3 regions of the Arthrobacter sp. ZBG10 genome follow, and region 1 is predicted to be linked to each of the others. Evidence: riboswitches for the same ligand, from Rfam matches in the RefSeq annotation. Region 1 holds a riboswitch; each other region holds the start of a gene.
The links. Region 1 has a riboswitch for S-adenosylmethionine ahead of metX (homoserine O-acetyltransferase MetX). Riboswitches for the same ligand answer to the same signal wherever they lie in the genome.
Positions count from the first base shown of each region.

Region 2: linked by a shared signal. The riboswitch ahead of ACU18_RS11275 (aminotransferase class V-fold PLP-dependent enzyme) and the one ahead of metX (homoserine O-acetyltransferase MetX) in region 1 are both predicted to bind S-adenosylmethionine.
Region 3: linked by a shared signal. The riboswitch ahead of ACU18_RS13470 (DUF1737 domain-containing protein) and the one ahead of metX (homoserine O-acetyltransferase MetX) in region 1 are both predicted to bind S-adenosylmethionine.

Region 1 is NZ_LFQH01000039.1:43,034-48,392, reverse strand. It holds gene ACU18_RS10180 (SGNH/GDSL hydrolase family protein) at 1-156, shown strand, start outside; gene ACU18_RS10175 (hypothetical protein) at 265-783, shown strand; gene metX (homoserine O-acetyltransferase MetX) at 805-1,920, opposite strand; SAM riboswitch class IV at 1,933-2,048, opposite strand; gene ACU18_RS10165 (bifunctional o-acetylhomoserine/o-acetylserine sulfhydrylase) at 2,145-3,470, opposite strand; SAM riboswitch class IV at 3,515-3,630, opposite strand; gene ACU18_RS10160 (VOC family protein) at 3,792-4,430, shown strand; gene ACU18_RS10155 (CPBP family intramembrane glutamic endopeptidase) at 4,625-5,359, opposite strand, start outside.
Region 2 is NZ_LFQH01000044.1:63,567-68,925, reverse strand. It holds gene aroA (3-phosphoshikimate 1-carboxyvinyltransferase) at 1-1,239, shown strand, start outside; gene rsgA (ribosome small subunit-dependent GTPase A) at 1,223-2,338, shown strand; gene hisN (histidinol-phosphatase) at 2,384-3,196, shown strand; SAM riboswitch class IV at 3,358-3,472, shown strand; gene ACU18_RS11275 (aminotransferase class V-fold PLP-dependent enzyme) at 3,508-4,929, shown strand; gene ACU18_RS11270 (class I SAM-dependent methyltransferase) at 4,999-5,359, shown strand, end outside.
Region 3 is NZ_LFQH01000053.1:19,960-25,318, reverse strand. It holds gene ACU18_RS13480 (GNAT family N-acetyltransferase) at 1-448, shown strand, start outside; gene opgC (OpgC domain-containing protein) at 435-2,822, opposite strand; SAM riboswitch class IV at 3,070-3,184, shown strand; gene ACU18_RS13470 (DUF1737 domain-containing protein) at 3,198-3,455, shown strand; gene ACU18_RS13465 (rhodanese-like domain-containing protein) at 3,452-3,862, shown strand; gene ACU18_RS13460 (O-succinylhomoserine sulfhydrylase) at 3,863-5,071, shown strand; gene ACU18_RS13455 (LysR family transcriptional regulator ArgP) at 5,058-5,359, opposite strand, start outside.

The sequences.
Region 1 (5,359 bases):
TATTTCGTCCCGTGGGTCCTGCGCCGGCTGCGCCACCAGTCCTCCGGCGATGGCATCACCGCAAAACGCCCGACGCCGGGTCCCGCCTTTGGCCCGGGCGTCCCGTTGGGGTCCGGCGAAGGTCCGCTGGGGACCACGGCAGCCACAGCGGAGTAGCCTGCCCTTCCCGTCGGTTCTGGTTGAGGTGCGCGGATTCCTTCCGGCGCACCCTCATCCGGTGCGCCCCGGCTAAGCTGGGAGGACACACACGAGAGGCGCGGCACCGTGAGCAACCTGTTTTTCTGGATCATCATCCTGTCCTTTGTCATCCCCATGGGCATGCGGATGTACCGGAAGTCAGTGGCCCGCCGGAACCAGGACCAGAGCTTCTCCGGCCGCTATCCCAACCAGTTCCCCGGCGGCCCCGGACCGCAGAACAACCAGCCCCGCGACGGCTACACCCAGCAGGACTACTACGGCGGCGGTTTCCGCCAGATCGACGCGCCGCAGCCCATCGACCGGCCGCAGCCGCTGCCTGACCCGTTCGGCCGGCCGCAGGCCCCGCACCAGGGCGGGTACCCGGGCCAGCCCGGTTACCCCGCACAACCCGGCCAAGGCGGGTACCCGGGTCAGCCCGGCCAGCCCGCTCCGGAACAGCCGCAGGCGCCCGCCACTCCCCCGCCGCCGTCGGCCCCGCAGGGCTTCCGGGCCCGCAAACTCACCGAACTGGACCAGCAGTACAGCAACGGTGAGCTCTCCATGGAGGAGTACATGACCCGCCGCGGCGAGATCATGAAGGGCTGACCAACCGGGAGGGGTAGCCGGCTAGACGAGGAACGATGCCCGCAGCTGCGCCCCCAGCTGGCCGATCTCGGTCAGGAAGCCGTCGTGCCCGATCGGCGCCTGGATCAGGTGGACGTCCACCTCGCCCGGCAGCGCCGCCGCCAGCTCGTAGGACTGCGCCGGGAAGTACAGCCGGTCCGAGTCGACCGCTGCGACAAAAAACCGGACTCCCGGCACGTCCAGCGCCTGCGCCAGCGTGCCCCGGTTGCGGGTGACGTCATGGCTCATGAGTGCCTCGGTGAGCGCGATGTAGCTGTTGGCGTCGAACCGCTGGACCAGTTTGTTGCCTTGGTGGTCCAGGTAGCTTTCCACCTGGTAGCGGCCCCGGGCGGCCAGCGAATCCGCGCGGACCGGTGTTTCGGCGGCCTGCGCCTGCCGGCCGAACCGGCCTTCGAGTTCCGCGGCGGACCGGTAGGTGATGTGGGCGATGCGCCGGGCCAGGGCCAGACCGTCCCCGGGGAACGGGCCGCCGTAGTAGTCGCCGCCCTGGAAGTTGGCATCCTGGCGGATGGCCAGCGTCTGCGCCTGCGCAAACGCGATCTGCTCTGCGGTGCTCGCCGCACCGACGGCGATGACGGCGCACCGCTGCACCCGCTCCGGGTAGGTCACCGCCCATTCCAAGGCACGCGCACCGCCCATGGAGCCGCCCAGGACGGCGAACCAGCTGCGGATGCCCAGCTGGTCTGCGAGCCTGGCTTCGGCCACGGTGCTGTCCCGCAGGGTCACCAGCGGAAACCGGGAACCCCACGGGCTGCCGTCCGGTGCGGCTGAGGACGGTCCCGTGGACCCGTAACAGCCGCCCACAATGTTGATGGACACCACAAAAAAGCGGTCCGTGTCCACGGGTGCGCCCGGGCCGGCCAGCTGTTCCCACCAGCCGGGCTCGTCGCTGTCGCCGCGGGCAACGTGGGTGCTGCCGGTCAGGGCATGCTCGATCAGGATGGCGTTGCTGCCGTCGGCATTCAGGGTGCCCCACGTTTCGTAGGCCAGGGTGACGTCCGGCAGGTATCCGCCGGCTTCAAGTTCCAGGGCCCCTACGGAGGCGAAGCGGACAATCCCGTGTTCGGGAACGGTGGTACGGGCGACGGTAACCGTCATGGCAAGACCTCTTCTACGCGCTTGCCTGCCGTCGAATGACCGGCAGGCCAGGTCTTCACCCGGGGCACCCCACCGCGGAAGGAGGGTTGCCGGCCAGCAAGCCGGGGCTGTCACTGGCACTCATGACCTTGTTCGAGTGTACGAAGAACACCCCACCCCGGGCCAAGAGTGTGACTGGTTGTGACTTGCCCCGGCCCAAAGGCAGCCGGTCCGTTAGGGTCCGGTCAGGAACCTGCTGCCGCCTTGGCCGCGCGGAAACCTGCTTCCAGGTCGGCCAGGATGTCATCGATGTGTTCCAGTCCCACGGACAACCGGACCAGGCCCGGCGTGACCCCGGCAACGGCCTGCTGCTCAGGGGACAGCTGGCTGTGGGTGGTGGACGCGGGGTGGATCACCAGCGACCGGACATCGCCGATGTTGGCCACATGGGAGTGCAGTTCCAGCGCATCGACAAAACGCTGGCCGGCCGCGGCCCCGCCGGCGAGGTTGAAGGCCACGATCGCCCCGGTGCCCCGCGGCCCGTACTTTTGGCCGCGCTCAAACCAGGGGCTGGAGGGCAGGCCGGCGTAGGCAACGGATTCGACGTCGTCCCGCGCCTCGAGCCAACGGGCCACCTCAATGGCGTTGGAGACATGCCGCTCCACCCGCAGGCTCAGGGTTTCCAGGCCCTGGGCGATCAGGAACGCGTTGAACGGTGACACGGCGGAGCCCAGGTCACGCAGCAGCTGCACGCGGGCCTTCAGGATGTAGGACAGGTTGGCACCCAGGGCGCCGTCGGCACCCAGGTCGCGGCCGTAGACCAGGCCGTTGTAGGTGGGGTCCGGGGTGTTGAAGCCGGGGAACTTCTCCGGTTCCCTGGTGAAGTCGAACTTGCCCGAGTCCACGATCACGCCGGCGATGGCGGCGCCGTGTCCGCCCAGGTACTTCGTGGCCGAGTGCAGGACGATGTCCGCGCCCCACTCCAGCGGCCGGATCAGGTACGGAGTGGACAGGGTGTTGTCCACGATCAGCGGCACTCCCGCCTGGTGCGCCACCCCGGAAATGCCCTCGATGTCCAAAACGTCCTGGCGCGGGTTGGATACCACCTCGCCGAAGAACAGCTTGGTGTTGGGCTGCACGGCGTCGCGCCACTGGTCCAGGTTGTCCGGGTCCGCCACAAACGTCACGGTGATGCCGAACTTCTTCAGGGTGTGGGCGAAGAGGTTGTAGGTCCCGCCGTAAAGGCTGGGGCTGGCCACGATGTGGTCGCCGGCCTCGGCGATGTTCAGGACCGCGAACGTCTCGGCGGCCTGCCCGGAGCTGAGCAGGAGGGCCGCGAGGCCGCCTTCCAGGCTGGCGATCCGCTGCTCCACGGCGTCCTGGGTGGGGTTGCCGATGCGGGTGTAGATGGGCGAGAGTTCGGCCAGGGCGAACCTGTTGGCCGCGCTTTCGGCGCTGGGGAACACAAACGAGGTGGTCTGGTAGATGGGCAGGGCCCGGGCGCCGGTGGCGCTGTCCGGTTCCTGGCCTGCATGGATCTGGCGGGTTTCAAACGACCATCCGTTGGACATCTTTGGCTCCACTTCACAGGGGCCCGGCATGCAGGAAGCAGCACGGGCCGCGCTTGCCATCCGGCCGGTGCCGGACAGCCAGGTCCTCACCCGGGGCACCCCACCGCGGGTGGAGGGTTGCCGGCCAGCGAGCCGGGGCTTGATGCTGGCACTCATGACCTGTGCCCAGTGTAGGAACTGTCCGGGAGCGCGGTACAGGATTGTGACGAACATGGTCCCACGGCCCCGTTGCCGGGCCACAACAGGAACTCCGCCCAGTGGAAAAATCATGTAAGGCAAGCCTTAGCTGAGAGGCGGATCACAAAGTGCCAAGATGTTGGCATGCGCATGGATCACGTCTCTTACGCCTGTGAACAGGATGGCCTGGCGGCCACCACCGAACGAATCGCTTCCGCCCTGGGTGTGGAAGCCGTCAAGGGCGGGGTGCATCCCCGTTTCGGAACCCGGAACATGATCATTCCCCTCGCGGGCCACAAGTACCTTGAGGTGGTGGAGGTGCTGGCGCACCCCGCCTCGGACAAGGCGCCTTTCGGGCAGGCTGTCCGCGCCCGCTCCGAAGCCGGTGGCGGCTGGATGGGCTGGTGCGTCGAAGTGGACGACCTTGCGCCTTTCGAGGAGCGGCTGGGCCGGTCTTCCGTCAACGGCAACCGCAAGTTCCCTGACGGCCGCGAACTGGTCTGGAAGCAGATCGGCATCCTGGGCCTCATCGCGGATCCCCAGGTGCCCTACATGCTGAAGTGGGAGGGCGACCCCTCCCTGCACCCGTCCAACGCCTACGAAGGCAACGTCAAGATGAGCTGCCTGACCATCGCCGGTTCCGCCGAGCGGGTCACCGAATGGCTGGGTGAACCGGTGGAGAAGCCGCTCGAGGATGTTGCAGTGGATTGGGTTGCCCCGCACGGCACACCCGGAATCCTCTCGGTCACCTTCGAAACCGCCAACGGCGCAGTCACCATCTGATCCTCCGCCGCACCGGATCCGGCCTGCGCCGGGTCCGGTGCTTCCGGGCGTCCGCGCCCACCCACCCTTCGACCGCCATCAGCAGCTGACAACGGCGTCACCTGCTGATGGCGGCCGAATCATTGAGCGGCAAAAGCATCAACCGGACGACGGCGGCCGCCCGCCACCGCGGGCAGGCATGAGGCCCGGGACGGTCAGCCCAGCCCCACCGCCTTGCCAAACAGGCTGAAGCCGACAAACGCCACGATGTCGAGCAGCGCGTGCGCGATGACCAACGGCATCACGCGTTTGGTCCGGGTGTAGAGCCACGCGAAGACAACGCCCATCACCACGTTCCCGATGAAGGGCCCGAAGCCCTGGTAAAGGTGGTAGCTGCCACGCAGCAGCGCACTGGCCGCGATGGACACCGGCAGGCTCCAGCCGAACTTGCCGAAGCGGTTCATCAGGTACCCCACCACAATGACCTCTTCCACAATGCCGTGCCGGACGGCGGAGAGGATCAGCACCGGAACGGTCCACCAGTAGGCATCCAGGGCGCTGGGGATGATGGCGGTGGTGATGCCCAGCGCCCGCCCGGCGGCGTAGAGGCCCAGTGATGGGATGCCGATCAGGGCGGCCAGGCCGAGGCCCTGGAGCAGGTCGCGGCCGGGCCTGTCGAAGGTGAAGCCAAGCTGCCGGAAAGCGGAGCCCGTGTGGCGGGAGGCGTTGGCGCCGCCGATGACCGGCGGGTTGCCGGGTCCGGCAGGTGCCGCCTGGCGCTGGTCGGTCAGGAAGTAGATCACCAGGAGGACCGGCACCAGGGCAAAGGCGATGTCCAGCAGCTGGTAGGTCAGGTCGAAGTATTCCCGGGTACTTTGCGAGCGGTTCAGGGTTGAGGTGCCCTCCACCAGCGGCGCGCGGGACAGCTTGTCCAGCAGCTGCACCACGGA
Region 2 (5,359 bases), on a different contig from region 1:
GACGGGCCGTCGCGGCTCCGGGCGCCCCTGCACTCCAGGGATTCGGCGCTGATGATCGGGGCCCTGCGTAGCCTGGGAGCCACCATCACGGAGGTCCCGGGTGAGGGCAGCTTCGGCCCCGACCTTGAGGTCGTCCCGCTGCGGCAGGACGCGCCGCCTGCCCCGGCAACCATCGACTGCGGCCTCGCCGGAACCGTGATGCGGTTTGTTCCGCCCCTCGCGGCATTGCGGCAGGGGACCAGCGTTTTCGACGGCGATCCGCACGCCCGGCAGCGTCCCATGGGCACCATCATCGAGGCGCTGAAGGCGCTCGGTGTTGTGGTCACGGCGGACGACGGCGGCACCCCCTCTTCGCTGCCCTTCGCCGTTGAGGGCACGGGCGAAGTCCGCGGCGGCCACCTGGTGATCGACGCCAGCGCCTCATCGCAGTTCGTCTCCGCCCTGCTCCTGGTGGGGGCCCGGTTCACCGAAGGCCTCCACCTGGAACACGTGGGCAAGCCGGTACCCAGCCTTGACCACATCTCCATGACCGTGGCTGTCCTGCGTGAGGCAGGAGTCTCGGTGGACGATTCCGTGCCCAACCACTGGGTGGTGGCGCCGGGTCCCATCCGGGCCTTCGACCAGCGGATCGAGCAGGACCTGTCCAACGCCGGGCCCTTCCTGGCCGCAGCCCTGGCATCCGGGGGAACGGTCCGGATTCCCGGCTGGCCCGCCAGTACGCAGCAGGTGGGTGATCTCTGGCGCAGCATCCTGGCCGATATGGGCGCCAGCGTCTCGCTGACGGACGGGGTCCTCACCGTCACCGCAGGCTCCGGCATCAAGGGCGGAAACTTCGCCGACACCAGCGAACTGGCCCCCACTGTTGCCGCCTTGTGCGCCTTGGCAGACACCCCGTCCAGGCTCACCGGCATCGGGCACCTGCGCGGCCACGAAACTGACCGGCTCGCGGCGCTCGTGGCGGAAATCAACCGCCTGGGCGGCGACGCCGAGGAAACCAGCGACGGCCTGGTGATCCGCCCCGCTGCGCTGCACGCCGGCGTCGTCCATTCCTATGCTGACCACCGGATGGCCACCGCAGGTGCCATCCTGGGCCTGGCCGTCGCCGGCGTCGAGGTGGAGGACATCGCCACCACCGCCAAAACCATGCCCGACTTCCCGGACCTGTGGACCGCGATGCTGGCGCAGGGCTCTCCTGCCGGAACCGGCACGGAAGGTACAGGCGTTGGCGCGCAGCACTGACTCTTGGGACGAATCGGATGTCCGCATCCGGCCCAGCAAAAAAGGTTCCAGGCCCCGCACCAAGGACCGGCCCAGCCACGACGACGCCGTCACTGGCCGGATCATCACCGTTGACCGCGGCCGCTACACGGCGGTGGTGGGTGAGGACACCGCTACGGAACGGGTGGTGATCGCCGCCCGCGCCCGGGAACTGCGCCGCAACCCCGTGGTGGCCGGCGACTTTGTCTCGCTGGTGGGCGACGTTTCCGGCGAACCGGACACGCTGGCGCGCCTGGTGAAAATCCAGGACCGGCGCACGCTGCTGCGCCGCAGCGCGGACGACACAGATCCCGTGGAACGGGCTGTGGTGGCCAACGCCGACCAACTGGTGATCGTGGTGGCAGCAGCCAACCCGGAACCGCGCACCGGTTTCATCGACCGTGCCCTGGCGGCGGCTTACGACGCCGGGATCGAACCGATCCTGCTGATCACCAAGGCAGACGTCAAGGATCCCGCTGAGCTGCTGTCCAATTACGCGCACCTGGACTTCCCGGTCATCATCAGCCGCACCGCGGACAATAAGGCATCGGGCATCGACGCCAGGTCGGACGATGGCCTGTCCGCCCGGCTGGACAGCGAGGCCGTAGCGGAGCTGCGGACCTTCCTGCACGGGAACGTCACTGTGATGCTGGGGCACTCCGGCGTGGGCAAATCCACCATGGTCAACGCGCTGACCGGAGCCGAGCGGGCCACCGGCGGCGTCAACGCCGTCACCGGCCGCGGCCGGCACACATCCTCCTCCGCCCTGGCCCTGCGGCTGGCAGATGCGCCGGCCGGCAGTTGGATCATCGACACCCCTGGCATCCGGTCCTTTGGCCTGGCACTGGTGGACCCGGACCGCATCCTGCGTTCCTTCCCGGACCTCTCCTCCGGCACCGATGCCTGCGAACGCGGCTGCAAGCACACGGCAGCGGCCGTGAACTGCGGGCTGGACGCCTGGGTGGCCGCCGGCCAGGCAGGTCCCACCGGCGCTGCCCGGCTCTCTTCCCTGCGGCGGCTCCTCGGGGCGGATCCGCGCCTGGAAGCCCAGGAGACCAAGGAACTCGGCAGCGTCAACTGACGTGGGCCTCCCAGCACAACCGCCGCCAGACGGTAGTTTGGAACCATGATCCAATCCGCTTCCAGCTACAACGATGACCTGCGCCTGGCCCACGTCCTGGCCGATTCCGTGGACGACCAGACGATGAGCCGTTTCAAGGCCCTGGACCTCCATGTGGAGACCAAGCCGGACCTGACGCCTGTCACCGACGCGGACAAGGCAGCTGAGGAATCCATCCGCGGCCAGCTTTCCCGCTCCCGCCCCCGCGACGCCGTCCTGGGTGAGGAGTTCGGCAGCAGCGGCCACGGCTCACGCCGCTGGATCATCGACCCCATTGACGGGACCAAGAATTTCGTCCGGGGTGTCCCGGTATGGGCAACCCTGATCGCGCTCGTTGACGAGGGCGAACCGGTGGTGGGTGTGGTCAGCGCACCTGCGCTGGGCAAACGCTGGTGGGCGGCGAAAGACATGGGCGCCTACATGGGGCGTTCGCTCGCCTCGGCCACCAGGCTGCGCGTCTCCAACGTCGCCACCCTTTCCGATGCGTCATTGTCCTACTCCAGCCTCACCGGGTGGAAGGAACGCGGCAACTTCGACGAGTTCCTGGGGCTCACCGAGGACGTATGGCGGACCCGCGCCTACGGCGACTTCTGGTCCTACTGCATGGTCGCCGAGGGGTCGGTGGACATTGCCTGCGAACCCGAACTGAATCTCTACGACATGGCCGCCCTGGTCCCCATCGTGGTGGAAGCCGGCGGCCGGTTTACCTCCCTGGAGGGCCAGGACGGCCCGTTCGGCGGAAACGCCCTGGCCACAAACTCCATCCTGCATTCCGAGGTGCTGCGGCGCCTGAACCCGGGGCTGGACGACCTCCTCTAGGACTGCCTGGACCGAAGAATATACGGCGGACGCCTCCGGATGGGGGCGTCCGCCGTCGTGTTCTTCGACAAAAGCCCCGGCGTACGGGCGCGGCGTAACAAATCCCTTAACATTCGGGCTGGCTTCAAACCACCCCGCACCATGTCCTACGCTCTTAAGCAGGTCACGAGTGCCAGCGCTAAACCCCGGTTTGCTGGCCGGCAACCCTCCATTCGCGGTGGGGTGCCCCGGGTGACGACCAGGCCGGTCCGGACATGGATACGGCAAGCGCGGATTCCCTGCAGGGAGTCCTGTCAACGTGAGGATTCCCCATGACAACTGCCACTGTCTCCCCCGCAGCTTCGCTGGCGCCCGCCGCACCTTCGGTTTTGGCCGGCCACTCCATCGCCGCCAGGCCCCTCGCCGCCGTAACCGGCGCCGAGATCCAGGCGCCGCTGATCGCCGGTGGCCATGTCCGCTACGCGAACCTGGACTATGGCGCCTCCGCGCCGGCGCTGTCCCTGGTCTCCGCCTACCTGAACGAGATCCTGCCCTACTACGCCAGCGTGCACCGTGGCGCCGGCTACGCCTCGCAGATCAGCACCTCCGTGTACGAGAACGCGCGGAACATCGTGCGGGACTTTGTGGGCGGCCGCCCGGACGACTCGGTGATCTTCACGCGCAACACCACCGACTCGCTGAACCTCCTGGCAGGGTGCCTGCCCAACACGGACGGCCGGCCCACCGGCGACGTCCTGTACCTGGACATCGAGCACCACGCCAACCTGCTGCCGTGGCAGGGCGTCCCGCACCGGAGCATCGTGGCCGCGGACACCCTGGCCGGCACCATCGACGCTGTCCGCGGCGAACTGGAGCAGGGCGGGGTCAGCCTCCTGGCCGTTACCGGCGCCTCCAACGTCACCGGTGAAATCCTGCCCATCCGCGCCCTCGCCACGCTGGCCCACCAGTACGGCGCCCGGATTGTGGTGGACGCCGCGCAGCTGGCACCCCACCGGCGGGTAGACATCACCGCCGACGGCGTTGACTACCTCGCGTTCTCCGGCCACAAGCTCTACGCCCCGTTCGGTTCCGGCGTCCTGGTGGGGCGCCCGGACTGGCTCGACGCCGGAAAACCGCACCTCGCCGGCGGCGGTGCCGTCAAGGAAGCACGGCTCGACGGCGTCAGCTGGGCCACGGGCCCGGCCCGGCACGAGGGCGGCTCGCCCAACGTCCTCGGCGCCGCCACCCTGGCACGTGCCACGCAGGTCATCGCCGCCCTGGACCCGCAGGAATGGCACGCCCACGAACAGTCCATCCGGTCCTACCTGGTGGCGGGGCTGCAGCAGATCGAGGGCGTGAGTGTCCACCAGATCTTCAAGGACACCAACGCTGAGACGGACACCATCGGTGTGGTTAACTTTTCCGTGGCCGGCTACGACGCCGGTCTGGTGGCGGCCTACCTGTCCGCAGAGCACGGCGTGGGCCTCCGGGACGGGCGTTTCTGCGCCCACCCCCTGCTCAAGCGGCTGGGCCTTCCGTCCGGTTCGCTGCGGGCCAGCTTTGGTGTGGGCTCCCGCCTTGAGGACGCCGAACGGCTCCTTGCCGGCATCTCTGCCCTCCGGACCCAGGGCCTTGGCTGGGATTACGTGGTGGACGCAGGCCGCTGGGTGCCCGCCAACGATTCCCGGACCTACCCGCACTGGGCCCCCAACACGCCGGGCACCGCCGGCGCGGCCCCCTGCCTGGACGACTGAACCGCCGGGCCGCCCCGGCGGGGTCCATGCGGTAAATTCAGGAGAGACATCTACTGAAGGAGGCCGCGCGTGGTCCGGGGTGGCCCCAAGCTGGAACACAACCGGCGCCAGGAGCTGGGCCAAAGCTTCCAGGACGGCGGCGAGCATTACCAGCAGGTCCGGCCGGGCTACCCGGCGGCAGCCGCGGACTGGCTGGTGCCCGCAACGGCCGGTGAGGTTTTGGACGTCGGCGCCGGCACCGGCAAATTCACCGCACTGCTCCTGGCCAAAGGACTGGCCGTCACCGCAGTCGACCCGTCCGCGGACATGCTGGAACAGCTGGCTGAGCACTATCCACGTGCCACGGCTGTCCTGGGCACCGCAGAGGCCACCGGCCTGCCGGCGGCGGCGTTCGACGTCGTCACCGTGGCCCAGGCCTGGCACTGGTGCG
Region 3 (5,359 bases), on a different contig from region 1:
GGACATCATCCACGCCAAACGGGCGCACCTGTCCGCGGGAACCGAGGTGCCGTGGGTCCTGGTCGACACCGACCAACGGGGCTCAGAACTTCACGGGGACCGGATAGTCGGCGCCATCACCCTGACAGGGATCGTCCGGGGGCCGTTCCTGAGCGCCAATCTCGGGTACTGGGTGGACCGCGACCTCACCGGCCGGGGCATTGCCACGGCCGGTGTGCGTTACATGCTCGGTTATGCCGGCGCGGAACTGGGACTGCACCGCGTCCAGGCCGCCACGCTGGTCCACAATGCAGCATCCCGTCGCATCCTGGACCGCACCGGATTCCAGGAGATCGGGCTGGCTCCCAACTACCTCAAGATCGCGGGCAAATGGCAGGACCATCTGCTGCATCAGGTAATTCTGCCCCAGGCGGTCAGCGGCCTGCGGACCGGGCCTACGTGGGAATGATCCGGTAAAGGAACCTGGTCCTGACCATGACCCACAGCAGCCCCAGGAGCACGGCGTAGGCCGCTGTATTCAGCAGGACGTTCTCCTGCAGCAGGGCCGGAATGTTGGCCACCACGGCAATCAGCACCACATGCATGATGAACACATACAGGGTTGCCTGGCCCAACGGAATCAGGAACCACCCCAGTGTCCGCTGCACCGGCTTCCAATACGCCGTCAGGAACGCGTAGGCCGCCACCACCAGGACCAGCACGTTCAGCAGCCTGCCGGGTGCCAGGTAGGTGCGGCCGAAAAACAGGTCGTACATGATGCGGTAGGTGGCGTCCGGGATGACGGCGAGCCGGACGTCGAAGCCATTGGCCAGGTACGGGTTGCCCCAGGACAGGAACGCGAAGACAACGGCCAGGACGGTACAGGCAGCCACCACCCAAACCCGGGCCGAGAACCAGGCAATGATGCGGTGCCGGTGGTACCCCGCCACCAGCCCGATCACAAACAACACCTGCCATACCAGCAGGGGGAATGAATCCTCGAACTGCGAGGGGAGCAGCCGGAAACGGGTGGTTGCGCCGGCGGCGTAGGCAGCAATCGATGCACCCAGCACATACAGCCCTTTGCCCCGGCCCAGCGCGGCAAGGATCAGGGGGCTGGCGAGCAGCAGCACCACGTAGAGGCCCATCACGTTGAACTGCCACGGCCCGAACTGCAGCAGCAGGATCGCGGGCAGGATCCCCGGCGGTACGGGGAACTGCAGCAGGGAGCCCATGCCGGCGTAAAGGTCGTAGGTGCGGCCCGCACCGCCATGGCCGGCTCCACCCGTTCCCTGGTCCACGAACGTGGTCAGCACCTCGGAACGGAAAACCGGCAGCAGCGAAAGCAGGAAGACACCGATCAGCACCACAAGTGCCGTCATGTACAGCTTGCCTGCGCGGCGCGACGTCAACTCCAGCACGCGGCCGAAGTCGTCCTTGACGCGCGGCCCGTAGACCATGCCCACCACCAGGCCGGAGAACAGGACAAACAATTCGGCTCCCGAGACGAATCCCACCGCTTCCTGGGTAAAAAGCTGGAAGAGGGATGTCATGCCCAGGTGGTTGACCACAACAAAGACGATCGCCATGCCGCGCAGCAGATCCACGCGGGAGTCACGCTTGGACGGATCCGCATAGGCCCAGGAGGAAGCGTTGTTGATCCGTCCGGGAATCTGCCACAGCGCGGCAAGGAGGATCAGCAAAGCCGCTCCAACACTCCACGCGGCAACGCCGGACAACGTGTTGGGATGCGAATAACTGCCGTCCGTGGACACCTCCGTCACCGGCCCGGTCACCACAGGGGATTTTTTGAGCCGCTCCGAGGCAGCTGCAGCAATGTCCGGTTTCCCCGTCAGCAGCCAGTTAATGCTGGCGACCCCGGTGTCCCTGGTGCTGGTCCGCTCATCCCACACAACGGCGGCGGTCCGGGCGAATTCCGCCGACGTCATGGTGCCCACTACCTGGTCCCACCAGTTCACTTTGATGTCGGCCTCTGCGGCACCTCCCGACGCCGGGCTGTAGAAGGCGGCGGTCTGGAGCAGGAACGGCTTGTCCTTGCCGGCTGCATACGTGCCGTAGAAGTCCTCACCGCCGGCCGATGTCAGCATTTCCCGCAACTCACCAGCGCGGGGCAGGGAGTTGACGGCGGCCCCGCCCGAGGTGTCGTCATGGTAGGCACTCAGGCCCACCCAATCAACGGAATCATCGCCCGGATAATACGGCCCGTAGGGGCTGTCGGCACCGTTCCAACTGCCGTCCCCGTTGCTGTCCAGCAGGCTGAACCCGTCGCTTCCGGGACCGGGGGCTGCCCTGCTCCGCTCGAACGGGTAGTCCTTGCCAAGGAAAGGGGCCCACACCATCAGGGCGCCGCCGTCGGACGCCCGGAATTTGCCGGCGAGCGTCCGGAACGCCTCCCGGTACGCTGCCGGTTGCTGGCCCCACTCCACCCAGCTGGAATTCATGTCGGGCGCGAACCGGATCAGGAGCTTGCCCTTGAACCCGCCGGCGAGCGTGCGCACCTCCGCCGCGAAGGCGGCAGCAGAGCCTGAATCCACCTGGTCCAGCGGGACGGTGGGCCGGACGGTGAGCATGGCATGCGCGCCCTGGGCGGACGCCTGGTACAGGAAGCCCTTGAGGTCGTTACGCTCCGCATCCCGGTACGGAAAGTCAATGTCGTGACCCAGGACTGCGGGCCGTGCACCCAGCCGGTCCGCGAAACCTGCGGCGGTATCTTCGCCCCATTCCAGGACGGCGCCAAGGAGGGGCCCGCGGTCGTCCGGAACCGGCGCAGCAGCGTGTGCCGCCCCGGCCGGCAGCCCGATGGCCAGCACTGTCATCATCATCGCTGCCAGCAGGGCAGCACAGGCGCGGAAAATCCGGGTGCCGGGCACGGCAGTGCCGCCACTCCGCGCGGCTGATCGATTGCTGATGGGAACCCCCCGGTCTGAAGCCAGCTGTCGGGGCGGCGCCCCCATGCAAACCTTATCGGTCCGGCCGCCGCGCCAGGACCCCGTGCCCGGCGCGGCTCGGTTACGGAACATGACGACGGCGGCCGTGCGGCACCGGGCGGCAAGTGTTACGTTTTTGGGGAGTAATGAGTACCGGCACTAAGCCCTGACTGGCCGGTCGGCAACCCTCCCTTCCGCGGCGGGGTGCCTCAGGTGAATACTCGGCATATCGACCATTCGAGCTGCAAGCGTGAGAGAAGGAGATCCGTCGTGTCCGACGCACCTGCCCCTGAAGAGAGACTGTCCTACCGCCTCATCAGCGGCCCGGACAACCGCGAGTTCTGCGAGCGGATCTCGGCCGCACTGGCGGAGGGCTACGTGCTGCACGGAAGCCCCGCCGCCACGTACAACGGCGGAGGTGTGATTGTGGCCCAGGCAGTTGTCCTGCCGGCCGCCATCGCCACGGCGGACGCCGCCGTGGCAACCGCAGTGGACAGCCTCGAATTCGACGGCGAGGGGCACGCATGAGCTACGCCGGAGACCTGACCCCGCAGGAGGCATGGGCCAAGCTGGAGCAGGGCGCCATCCTGGTGGACGTCCGGACCGAAGCTGAATGGGCCCATATCGGCATTCCTGACACCAAGGCCACGGACAACGATCCCTTGTTTATTCAGTGGACCTTCCCCGGCGGCGTCCCGAACCCCGCCTTCATCAGCGACCTCAGCCAGCAGGCTCCGGAGGATTCAGCCGCGGAACTGCTGTTCCTGTGCCGTTCCGGGCAGCGCTCCATCGCGGCTGCCACCGCTGCGACGCAGGCCGGTTTCACCTCATACAACGTGCTGGAGGGCTTCGAGGGCGAGCCTGACCGGTATGGCGAACGGACCGTCAACGGCTGGAAGAACCGCGGCCTGCCTACCAACCTGGGAACCAACTAAATGGCTTTTAATGACGACGCTGCCGGTTGGAACGCCGATACGCAGGCGGTCCGCGGTGGCCTGGACCGCACCAACTTCCAGGAGACCAGCGAGGCGCTGTTCCTGAACTCAGGGTTTGTCTATGAATCCGCTGCCGCCGCCGAGCGGGCGTTCACCGGCGAGGACCAGCGTTTTGTCTACTCCCGCTACGGCAACCCCTCGGTAGCCACTTTTCAGGAGCGGCTGCGGCTGCTGGAGGGCACCGAAGCGTGCTTCGCCACGGCCTCCGGAATGTCAGCGGTCTTTACCGCCCTGGGCGCCCTCCTCGCTGCCGGCGACCGCGTGGTTGCCGCCCGGTCGCTGTTCGGTTCCTGCTTTGTGATCCTGAACGAGATCCTGCCGCGGTGGGGCGTGGAAACGGTGTTTGTTGACGGGCCGGACCTGGACCAGTGGCGCGAAGCCCTGTCCCAGCCCACCACTGCCGTGTTTTTCGAGTCGCCGTCCAACCCCATGCAGGAGATTGTGGACATCGCCGCCGTCAGCGACCTGGCCCACGCCGCCGGCGCAACAGTCGTCGTCGACAATGTATTTGCCACTCCCCTGCTCCAGCGGTGCGGCCAGTTCGGCGCCGACGTTATTGTCTACTCCGGCACCAAGCACATCGACGGCCAGGGCCGCGTCCTGGGCGGGGCGATCCTGGGCACCAGGGAGTTCATTGACGGTCCCGTGAAGCAGCTCATGCGCCACACCGGGCCTTCGCTTTCCCCGTTTAACGCCTGGGTCCTCAACAAGGGACTGGAGACGATGGCACTGCGGGTCAACCACTCGTCGGCCACGGCCCTGCGGTTGGCCGAGTGGCTGGAGCAGCAGCCGGCGGTCAGCTGGGTGAAATACCCGCTGCTTAAATCGCACCCCCAGTACGGGCTTGCCGCGAAGCAGATGAAGGCAGGCGGCACCGTCCTTACGCTGGACCTGGCTTCGGCTCCCGGGCGGTCGGCCAAGGACGCCGCCTTTGCCCTGCTGGACGGCCTGCGCATCATCGATATCTCAAACAACCTGGGTGACTCAAAGTCCCTCATCACCCACCCTGCCACCACCACGCACCGGGCCATGGGGCCGGAAGGCCGCGCAGCGATCGGGCTGGGCGACGGTGTGGTGCGGCTGTCCGTGGGGCTCGAGGACGCCGATGACCTGATCGGCGACCTGGAGCAAGCGCTCAAGCAGATCTGACGGAACCCGGTCCCGGGGCGGGCTGCCGGAGCTCGTGGGCAGCCGTCGCCCGGACGGCCGCCGTGAGCTGGTTCAGCACCGGCGAGTCAATTTTCCAGCGCTGCCAGTAGAGGGCCACGTCCACCGGGTGCCCGGGCGCGAGTTCCACCAGCTCGCCGCTGCCAAGCCAGGGCAGGCATTCCGCTTCGGGCAGCAGCCCCCAGCCCATCCCCAGCCGGATGGCCTGGGCAAACTCTGCCGATGACGGGACGTAGTGCCGCGGGGCACCGAGGGCCGTCCCGGTCATCC